3 regions of the Agreia sp. genome follow, and region 1 is predicted to be linked to each of the others. Evidence: predicted binding sites of a transcription regulator. Region 1 holds the regulator's gene; each other region holds the start of a gene.
What was found. The regulator HrcA, encoded in region 1, represses chaperone genes, less so after heat shock. The targets are predictions, from matches to a motif close to TTNGCACTCGNNNNNNNCGAGTGCNAA.
Positions count from the first base shown of each region.

Region 2: the regulator HrcA is predicted to act here: its motif matches at 1,599-1,625, upstream of groES (co-chaperone GroES).
Region 3: the regulator HrcA is predicted to act here: its motif matches at 1,906-1,932, upstream of groL (chaperonin GroEL).

Region 1 covers NZ_CAXVWM010000175.1:51,754-54,986, reverse strand. Annotated here, with positions in the region: gene ACE5CZ_RS12790 (DUF4870 domain-containing protein) at 12-392, opposite strand; gene ACE5CZ_RS12785 (DUF4870 domain-containing protein) at 462-1,016, opposite strand; gene hrcA (heat-inducible transcriptional repressor HrcA) at 1,184-2,206, shown strand; gene dnaJ (molecular chaperone DnaJ) at 2,303-3,233, shown strand, end outside.
Region 2 covers NZ_CAXVWM010000133.1:59,493-62,725, forward strand. Annotated here, with positions in the region: gene ACE5CZ_RS10525 (ABC transporter substrate-binding protein) at 1-30, opposite strand, end outside; gene rarD (EamA family transporter RarD) at 170-1,126, opposite strand; gene groES (co-chaperone GroES) at 1,227-1,523, opposite strand; gene ACE5CZ_RS10540 (SAM-dependent methyltransferase) at 1,690-2,877, shown strand; gene ACE5CZ_RS10545 (hypothetical protein) at 2,942-3,233, opposite strand, start outside.
Region 3 covers NZ_CAXVWM010000169.1:2,543-5,775, reverse strand. Annotated here, with positions in the region: gene ACE5CZ_RS12280 (GNAT family N-acetyltransferase) at 1-405, shown strand, start outside; gene ACE5CZ_RS12275 (DUF3263 domain-containing protein) at 542-811, shown strand; gene ACE5CZ_RS12270 (LytR C-terminal domain-containing protein) at 829-1,461, shown strand; gene ACE5CZ_RS12265 (cold-shock protein) at 1,644-1,847, shown strand; gene groL (chaperonin GroEL) at 1,968-3,233, shown strand, end outside.

The DNA.
Region 1 (3,233 bases):
CCGGCGACCGCCTACTTGACGAGGCGAAGGATCAGCGGGTAGCGGTAGAACTCGCCCGCGTTCGACTTGACGGCGGCGATGATCATGAACACGATCGCCGCGATTCCCAGGGGCAGGGCCAGAATCGTTCCGATGAAGAACGTGGGAATGCCGATGAGCACGACCGCCGCCATATAGATGGCCAGGGAGATCTGAAAGTTCAGCTCTTCGAGCGTGTGCTCTCTGATGAATTCGCCCCGGCCTTTCAGCACGAGGTAGCCCACGAGGGCCGGTAGAAACCCGAAGAGGATTCCCCCGAGGTGGATGAGCGTCGCCCAGAGGCGTTGGTCTTGCGGCGTCATCGGCGGCTGGGGCTGGTATGCGGTCTCGAACGGAGGCGGGGCTGCAGTCATGTCGACCATTAAAGCAAAAGAAGCGCCGGCCGACACGGGGTGTCGACCGGCGCTGTCGTGCAAAATGGGCTACTTGATGAGTCGGATGGCGAACGGATAGCGGTAGGTGCCGCCGCCGTTCACTTTCACGCCGCCGATGATCGGGAAGATGATCTGGGCCGCCCAGATGGCCAGCGTGATGATGAGCGCGAGAATGCCCCCGATGAAGGGGATGAACGCCAGGATGGCGCCGACGATGAAGCTGGCGACCCACGCGATGGCGATGGTGATCTGATAGTTGAGCGATTCCTTGCCCTCCTGGTTCACCAGAGGACCGCGATCCTTGAAGACCAGCCAGATGATCAGAGGGGGAATGAAGCTCAATACCCCACCGAAGTGCGCGAGTGATGCCCAGAGCTTGTCGTCCGACTGGCTGAGCGGTGCACCCGGGGTCGCGGCGGGCTGAGGGGTGTACCCGGGAGGAGGAGTCTGGCCCGCGGATGGGGCGCCGTACTGCGGAGGCACAGAGGCGCCGGCCGGCGTTCCGAAGTCGGGTGGCACCTGGCCCGCCGGCTGTGTGTACGGAGGGGGCGTCGGGTCGCCTGCGCCCGCGTTGTTCTGCGGCGCTGCATTGGGATCGGACATGAGTCGCGGCCTTTCGTCGCTGATATGGGCTTTCAGCACAAGATACTGCGCAATCGACTGTGCGGGCAATGATCCCGTGACGCCCACGGCAAGATATAATTGGCACTCAGGATCTCGGAGTGCCAGTTGTTCGTGAACCCGTGCAGACGAGAGAGAGGTGACGCGACATGGTTTCCGACCGCAGCCTCGAGGTGCTCCGCGTCATCGTTCAAGACTACGTCGCCTCTCGCGAACCCGTCGGTTCGAAATCGATCGTCGATCGGCATTCGTTCGGCGTCTCGGCCGCGACGATTCGAAACGACATGGCCCTCCTCGAAGAAGAAGAGCTGATCACGGCACCGCACACCTCGTCGGGTCGCATTCCGACCGACAAGGGATACCGGCTGTTCGTCGATCACCTCGCCGATCTGAAACCCTTGACCTCGGCTCAGCGCCAGGCCATTGAGACCTTCCTCGGCGAGCCCGCCGACCTCGACGACGTTCTCGCACGCACCGTGCGCCTGCTCTCCCAGCTCACCCGGCAGGTCGCGATGGTGCAGTACCCCTCGTTGCAGCAGGCCCGTTTCCGGCATCTCGAGGTCGTCGCCCTCGCCCCTCAGAAGCTCCTGCTCGTCGTGATCACAGACTCGGGGCACGTCGACCAGCGCGTCGTCGATGTGCCCAGCGAGGTCGACGTCGATTTCATCGGCGAGATCCGTGCCAAGCTCAACACCGCGCTCGCGGGCGTGGGCGTCGTCGAGGCGGCCTCCCGGCTCGGCGATCTGCCGGGCCTGTTCGCGGCATCCCGGATGCCGGTGGTGCGGGTGCTCGTGGCGGCCATCGCCGAGCACGTGGCGGCCACGCGCCACGACAAACTGGTCATCGCGGGGGCATCCAACCTCGTGCGCACCGAAGAGGATTTCCACGGCAGCATCCTTCCCGTGCTCGAAGCGGTCGAGGAGCAGGTCGTCCTCCTGCGTCTGTTCAGCGAACTCGAGGCCGACCAACGCGGCGTGTCTGTGAGCATCGGTCGAGAGAACGATCCGTTCGGATTGGGCGAGACCTCCATTCTCGCGAGCGGCTACAGCGCTCAGGGCGGCTCCCTCGCCCACCTCGGAGTCCTCGGCCCGACACGCATGGACTACTCGAGCAACATCGCGGCCGTGCGCGCCGTCGCCCGCTACCTCTCCCGCACCCTCGGAGAGAGTTGACTTCATCTTCCCGCGCGCTGTTCTGGCGCTGGCTCGATACGACAGAACGCTGCCCTCCCGCGGCCAGCGCATCCCGACTGAGAAGGAGACGCCCTCGTGGCTGACCATTACGACGTGCTCGGCGTAGCCAAAAGCGCCACCCCCGAAGAGATCAAGAAGGCGTATCGGCGGCTGGCTCGAGAACTGCACCCCGACGTGAACTCGGCGCCCGACGCCGAAGACAAGTTCAAAGCGGTGACCCACGCCTACGACGTGCTGAGCGATCCGGGGCAGCGTCGCGACTACGACAGGGGTCCCCAGATGGGTTCCGCAGGCGGCGCGGGCGGGTTCGGAGGATTCGGCGACATCTTCGAGACGTTCTTCGGAGCACAAGGCGGATCCCGAGGCCCGAAGTCGCGAGAAGAGCGTGGGCAGGACGCCCTCCTGCGGGTCGAGATCGACCTGGGCGAGGTCATTTTCGGCACCCATCGCGACCTGGAGGTCGACACCGCGGTGGTCTGCGAGACCTGCAACGGCTCATGCTGCCAGCCCGGCACATCCCCCGTCACCTGCGACATCTGCGGAGGCAGCGGTCAGATCCAGCGCGCCGTGCGCTCGCTCCTCGGCAACGTCATGACGAGTGCACCCTGTGGAACCTGCCGTGGTTATGGCACGGTCATCCCGGCGCCCTGCGTCACGTGCCAGGGGCAGGGGCGCGTGCGCGCGCGCCGGTCGATCCCCGTCGACATCCCGGCCGGCGTCGACTCGGGCCTGAGGCTGCAGCTCATCGGCCAGGGAGAAGTCGGCCCGGCAGGCGGGCCGAACGGCGATCTGTACCTCGCGATGAAGGTGCGCCACCACGACGTCTTCAGCCGCAACGGCGACGACATCCTGTGCACGCTCGAGGTCTTCATGTGGGATGCGGTGCTCGGCACGACCTCGAGCGTCACGGCGCTCGACGGCGACATCGATGTCGAGATCAGGCCCGGCACCCAGAGCGCCGAGATCCTCACGATCAAGGGTCGAGGCATCACGCATCTTCGCGGAC
Region 2 (3,233 bases), on a different contig from region 1:
CCGGGAACCGGTCTTGGCGAATACGCCCATGATGCTCCTTGAATGTGAATGTTTTGTGGGGTACGGCACAACGAAGTTGGCCGTCCTGTAAAGCTAACGGCCCGAGGTCGCACCGACAATACATTCCTGTTACGGGCGTGTAACGCGACCCAATCGTTACCTTTGCCCGTCAGACCGCCTCCGCCACACGCATCCGGCCCGCCCGGGCAGTTCGAATGAGGTCGACGGAGAGCACGATCAGGGCGAGCCAGACGAGGCTGAAGCCGAGCCACCTTTCGAGCGGCATCGGCTCGCCGAGGATGAACACCCCGAAAAGGAACTGGAGAATCGGAGCCACGTACTGGATGAAGCCCATGTAGATGAGCGGCAGCCTCTTCGCCGCCGAGGCGAAGAGCAGCAGGGGCACAGCGGTGATCACTCCCGCCCCGATCATCAGGACGACGTGCACGGCACCCGACGATCCGAGGGCGAGACCCGGCGACGTCGATGCCACAACGATGACCTGCACGGCGGCGACGGGGAGCAGCCACAGGGTCTCGAGGGTGAGGCCCGACACGGCGTCGACCGACCGGCCGACCCTCTTCTTCACGAAACCGTAGAGTCCGAAAGAGAATGCCAGGATGAGGGCGATCCAGGGCACGGACCCGTAGCCGACCGTGAGCACACCGACGGCGATCACGCTGATACCCAGTGCGACCCACTGAGCTACGCGCAGCCGCTCCCCCAAGATCATCACACCCAGCAAGATCGTGACGATCGGGTTGATGAAGTAGCCGAGTGCCGTCTCGACGACGTGCCCGCTCGTGGCGCCGATCACGTAGGTCTGCCAGTTGACGTAGATCAGCACGCCTGCGAGGCCCATCGTGAACAGGAGGCGCGGCTGCCGCACGATGGCGATGAACGCCGGCCACGCGCGCGTGATCGTGATGACGAGCGCGCAGAACGCCAGCGAGAAGAAGATGCGCACAGCCACGATCTCGAAGGGACCCGAAGGCAGGAGCATCAAAAAGTACGCGGGCAGAAACCCCCACAACGTGTATGCGCCTACGGCGTAGAGTATGCCCGACCGCGACGGCTGGTCGTCGAGCTGCGGGGCGGATACGGGGGAAGCGGCGGGTCTGGACACTCAAGGAATGCTACCTCCGGCCTCGGTCCGCCGGGCTCGCCGCACAACGAAAAAGACCCGGATGGCAGAGCCACCCGGGTCTTTGGCTGTTTGTCGAAGGTCAGCGAACGACCACGGCGAGCACGTCGCGGGCCGACAGCACGAGAAGGTCTTCTCCGCCGTACTTGACCTCAGTTCCGCCGTACTTGGAGTAGATGACCTTGTCGCCCACGGCGACGTCGATCGGAACGCGGTTGCCGTTGTCGTCTACGCGACCGGGGCCCACGGCGACGACCTCGCCCTCTTGGGGCTTCTCTTTGGCAGTGTCAGGAATGACCAGGCCCGAGGCCGTGGTCTGCTCTGCCTCGACCTGGCGGATAACGATGCGATCCTCGAGCGGCTTGATGGAGACCGACACGGTTGACCTCTTCTTTCTTCACGTCTGTATTAGCACACTCATAACCAGAGTGCTAAGACGAGTTTAGGGGGTCGACTGGCACTCGGTCAATCCGAGTGCCAGCCGCGGCGGCACGCCGAACCCGTCTGACCGGCGTCTAGGCTGACGGGGTGAACTGGCACAGCGAATGAACTCAGACGAGCTCGGCCTGGTGATGACGTCGACGGCCCTGCGGCTGCTCGATTCGCTGCCGGCCTACGGCGACATCACCGATATCGTCGCGACTGTCGCCGCCCTTCGTCGCGACGGACATCCGGCAGACCTCGTGTCGGCGGTCCTGACGCAGTCGCGACTGCGGGCGAAGGCCACGACGAAGTTCGGCGAGTTCGCATCGCGCATGCTGTTCACCGAGGCGGGACTCGAGCAGGCCACGCGCCTGCGGGTCGCCGCCCTGCACGCCGGGCGATACCAGGCCGCCGGCATCCGGAGCGTCGCAGACCTGGGGTGCGGTATCGGGGCCGATGCCCTCGCCCTCGCCGCGCTCGACTTCGAGGTGCAGGCCGTCGAGCACGACGAAGTCACCGCGGCGATCGCCTCGTACAACCTGGCGCCGTTCTCAAACGTCTCCGTGAGCCTCGGCGACGCCGTCGACCATGACCTCTCACGCGTCGAGTCGGTCTATCTCGACCCCGCGCGACGCACGGCCGGCCACTCCGACACCCGCCGCCTCACCGATCCGAGCGACTACTCGCCGTCGCTCGACTTCGCCTTCGGCGCGGCCCGCAGCATGCCCACGGGCATCAAGCTCGGACCGGGTTTCGACCGCGACATGATTCCCGACGAAGCCGAAGCGCAGTGGATCTCGGTCGACGGCCAGCTGGTCGAGAACAGCCTGTGGTTCGGCTCGCTCGCTCGTGAGGGCATCGCCCGCAGCGCGCTCGTGCTGCGTGGCCAGCACAGCGCCGAGCTGGTCGCTGCCGGCGACAGTATCGATGCTGAGGTGGGCGAGCTCGGCACGTACCTGTACGAGCCCGACGGATCGGTGATCCGCGCCAGACTCATCGGCGACCTCGCCCGATCGTTGGGCGCTCGCATGCTGAGCGAGCAGATCGCCTACCTCAGCTCCGACGCGCTGGTCTCGTCTCCGTTCGTGGCGGCGTTCCGCGTCATCGATACGCTGCCGAGCGACGAAGCGAAGCTCAAGAAAGAGTTGCGGCGCCGGGGCATCGGGCGGCTCGAGATCAAGAAGCGCGGCGTCGACATCGACCCGGCCGTTCTGCGGCGACGACTGTCGCTGTCGGGAGAGGGCGAGGCGACCCTGGTGATGACCCGGGTCGCGGGTCGCCACACGACGATTCTCGCCGAACGGGTCTGAAAAAAGTCTCCACACGAACGAAACGCCCTCCGCCGTGGGGCGGAGGGCGTTTCGGTACTGAGACCTAGTAGCTGCTGTAGCCGGAGTTCGCAGTTCCGATGATGATGAACAGCAATACGATGCCGAAGATGATGGACAGCGCGATGCCGGCGAAACCGGTGATGATCGCGGTCAGCCAGAATCCCTTCGCGGCGGGCTCGCGCTTTTTGCCGAGGAACCCGAGAACGACGGCCCCGATCGAGAAGACCAACCCGAAACCGAACCCGAACAGCGAGACGACGATGCCGACGATACCCGCGATCATGCCGATGAGGCTGAGCGTCTTGGGGGCCGAAGCGACCGGCGAGTAGGGCTGT
Region 3 (3,233 bases), on a different contig from region 1:
TACGAGATTCTCAAGCTGCGCACCGACGTCTTCTTCGTCGAGCAGAAGGTCGACGAGAGCGAGCTCGATCGTCGTGACACGGAGGCGACCACCGAGCATCTCTGGATCGCGGGAGAGAACGGCGATGTCGCCGCCTACCTGCGGGTTCTGCGAGACGACGTGCCGGAATATGCAGACGCGTTCCGTCTGCCGGGCCGTGTCGTCGTCGGCTCCGCTTATCGAGGGCGCGGCCTCGCGCAGCTTCTGCTCGCCCGGGTCGTCGAACTCCACGGCTCCGAGTCGCTGCTGCTGCATTCCCAGAGCTACATCACGGGCCTGTATGAGGCGTTCGGTTTCGTCGCCGTGGGCGAGGAGTTCGTCGAAGCGGGCATCCCGCATCGCACGATGTACCGGGCCGGGCGATAGGCATCGCGGCATGCCCGCCTCATTCGGCTGATCCAGAGGGTGCCGCCCATAGGATGTTGACGATCGGGGGCCGGATGGCTTTCGGGCAGAAGAGGGAGGTCGTGTGGGCGCCGCGAAGAATCTCGATGCGCAGCGGATGGGCGACGGCACTCTGCCGGCCTTGAGTGCCCGCGACGTCGCGATTTTGGCGTTCGAACGCACCTGGTGGAAGCATGCCGGTGTCAAGGAGCAGGCCATCCGCGACGAGTTCGCGCTCTCTGCCGCCCGCTACTATCAACTGCTGGGGGCCCTCATCGACTCGCCGGCCGCCCTCGCTCACGATCCCATGCTCATCAAGAGGCTGCACCGCGTGCGGGATGCCCGGACGACGGCACGAACAGAGCGCCTCACGTCACTCGACGACTAGAACCCGAGACCACAACCATGGCCAAGCCTCCCTCAGATCGCTTCGACACCATCCCGGCAGACCTGCACCGAACCGGGGCCCACCGCGGCCCGCGGCGCAGGGGCCGGGGGTGGATCGCGTTCGCCTGGGCTGCGCTCGCGACCGGCGTGATCGTTGCGGGCGGAGTGATCGGCCTCGCGATCATCAACGACAATCTCAAGTTCACCGGCATCCTGGGCGGCACGACGGCCTCGTCGTCGACGCCGGCCCCCGAATCCACGCCCACGATCACGCCGACCGTCGATCCGGCCCTCACGGTCACCGTGCTCAATGGAACCGAGACCTCGGGTCTCGCGGCGAGTGTCGGAGAGTCGCTGCGCGAAGCCGGATGGGCCGGCGTCGGCTCGACCGCCAACGCGAGTGCCACCGACTTCACGACGACCACGGTCTACTACGTCGACCCCGCGAACGAGGCCGCCGCACTCGGCCTGGCCGACTCGCTCTTCGCCGAAGCGACGGCCGACGCGGCGACGAACGGCGTCACCCTCTCGATCACGGCGATCAGGGTCGAGCGGTCCGATCAATTCCAGGGCGCCAGCCTCACGGTGGTGCTGGGCGCCGACTTCCTCGAGCCTTCCGCCGACGGCACGGCGGACGAGCCCGCGCAGTAGGCGCGACGGGCCGCGTTCGGCCCTATATTTCGGCGATGTTTCGACCGTGAAAAAAGGCGGAAACGGATGGCGCGTTTCGCCGTCTGCGCCCGCAACCCGGCGACCGTGCTGATTAGTATCGGCCATGGTCGCCCGTTCCTCGGGCGGCTGACAGACATACGCATTCGGCAATGGGAGTGACAATGGCGAACGGAACCGTGAAGTGGTTCAACGCTGAAAAGGGCTACGGATTCATCACCGTCGATGAGGGGGGACAGGACGTCTTCGTTCATTACTCGGCGATAGAGATGGGCGGCTACAAGGTGCTCGAAGAGGGCCAGCAGGTCGTCTTCGAGGTCGGCACCGGAGCGAAGGGGCCCCAGGCCGAAGCCGTCCGGCCTGCCTAGCCCTCCCAACGCTCCTTGCCGCAGCTTGCACTCGCCTGCCCAGAGTGCCAATATTGTCTTAGCACTCTCTCCAATGGAGTGCTAATTCTTTGATTGTCTCCGGGAGGGACAGAAACACTTATGGCAAAGATCATTGCTTTCGATGAAGAGGCCCGTCGTGGCCTCGAGCGTGGACTGAACATTCTGGCCGACGCCGTCAAGGTCACACTCGGCCCGCGCGGTCGCAACGTCGTCCTCGAGAAGAAGTGGGGCGCTCCCACCATCACGAACGACGGCGTCTCGATCGCGAAAGAGATCGAACTCGACGACCCGTACGAGAAGATCGGTGCTGAGCTCGTCAAGGAGGTCGCCAAGAAGACCGACGACGTCGCTGGCGACGGAACGACCACGGCAACCGTGCTCGCTCAGGCGCTCGTTCGCGAAGGCCTGCGCAACGTCGCGGCCGGCGCCGACCCCATCACCCTGAAGCGCGGCATCGAGAAGGCCGTCGCCGCTGTGACCGCCGAGCTCGTCGCCAACGCGAAAGAGATCGAGACGAAAGAAGAGATCGCCGCGACCGCGTCCATCTCTGCCGGAGACCCCGAGATCGGCGCGCTGATCGCCGAGGCCATCGACAAGGTCGGCAAAGAGGGCGTCGTCACCGTCGAGGAGTCGAACACGTTCGGCACCGAGCTCGAACTCACCGAGGGCATGCGCTTCGACAAGGGTTACCTGTCGCAGTACTTCGTCACCGACCCCGACCGCCAGGAAGCCGTCTTCGAAGACCCCTACATCCTGATCGTCAACAGCAAGGTCTCGAATATCAAAGACCTGCTGCCGATCGTCGACAAGGTGATCCAGAGCGGCAAGCAGCTGCTCATCATCGCCGAAGACGTCGACGGCGAGGCCCTGGCCACGCTCGTGGTCAACAAGATCCGCGGCATCTTCAAGTCGGTCGCTGTCAAGGCACCGGGCTTCGGCGACCGTCGCAAGGCGCAGCTTCAAGACATCGCCATTCTCACCGGCGGACAGGTCATCTCTGAAGAGGTCGGCCTCAAGCTCGAGAACGTGACCCTCGACCTGCTGGGCAAGGCTCGCAAGGTCGTCATCACGAAAGACGAGACGACGATCGTCGAGGGTGCCGGCGACGCCGATGCCATCGCCGGACGCGTTCAGCAGATCCGCAACGAGATCGAGAACACCGACAGCGACTACGATCGCGAGAAGCTGCAGGAGCGTCTCGCGAAGCTCGCCGGTGGGGTCGCCGTCATCAAGGCCGGAGCCGCGACCGAGGTCGAGCTCAAAGAGCGCAAGCACCGCATCGAAGACGCCGTGCGCAACGCCAAGGCAGCCGTCGAAGAGGGCATCGTCGCCGGTGGTGGCGTCGCTCTCATCCAGGCCGGCAAG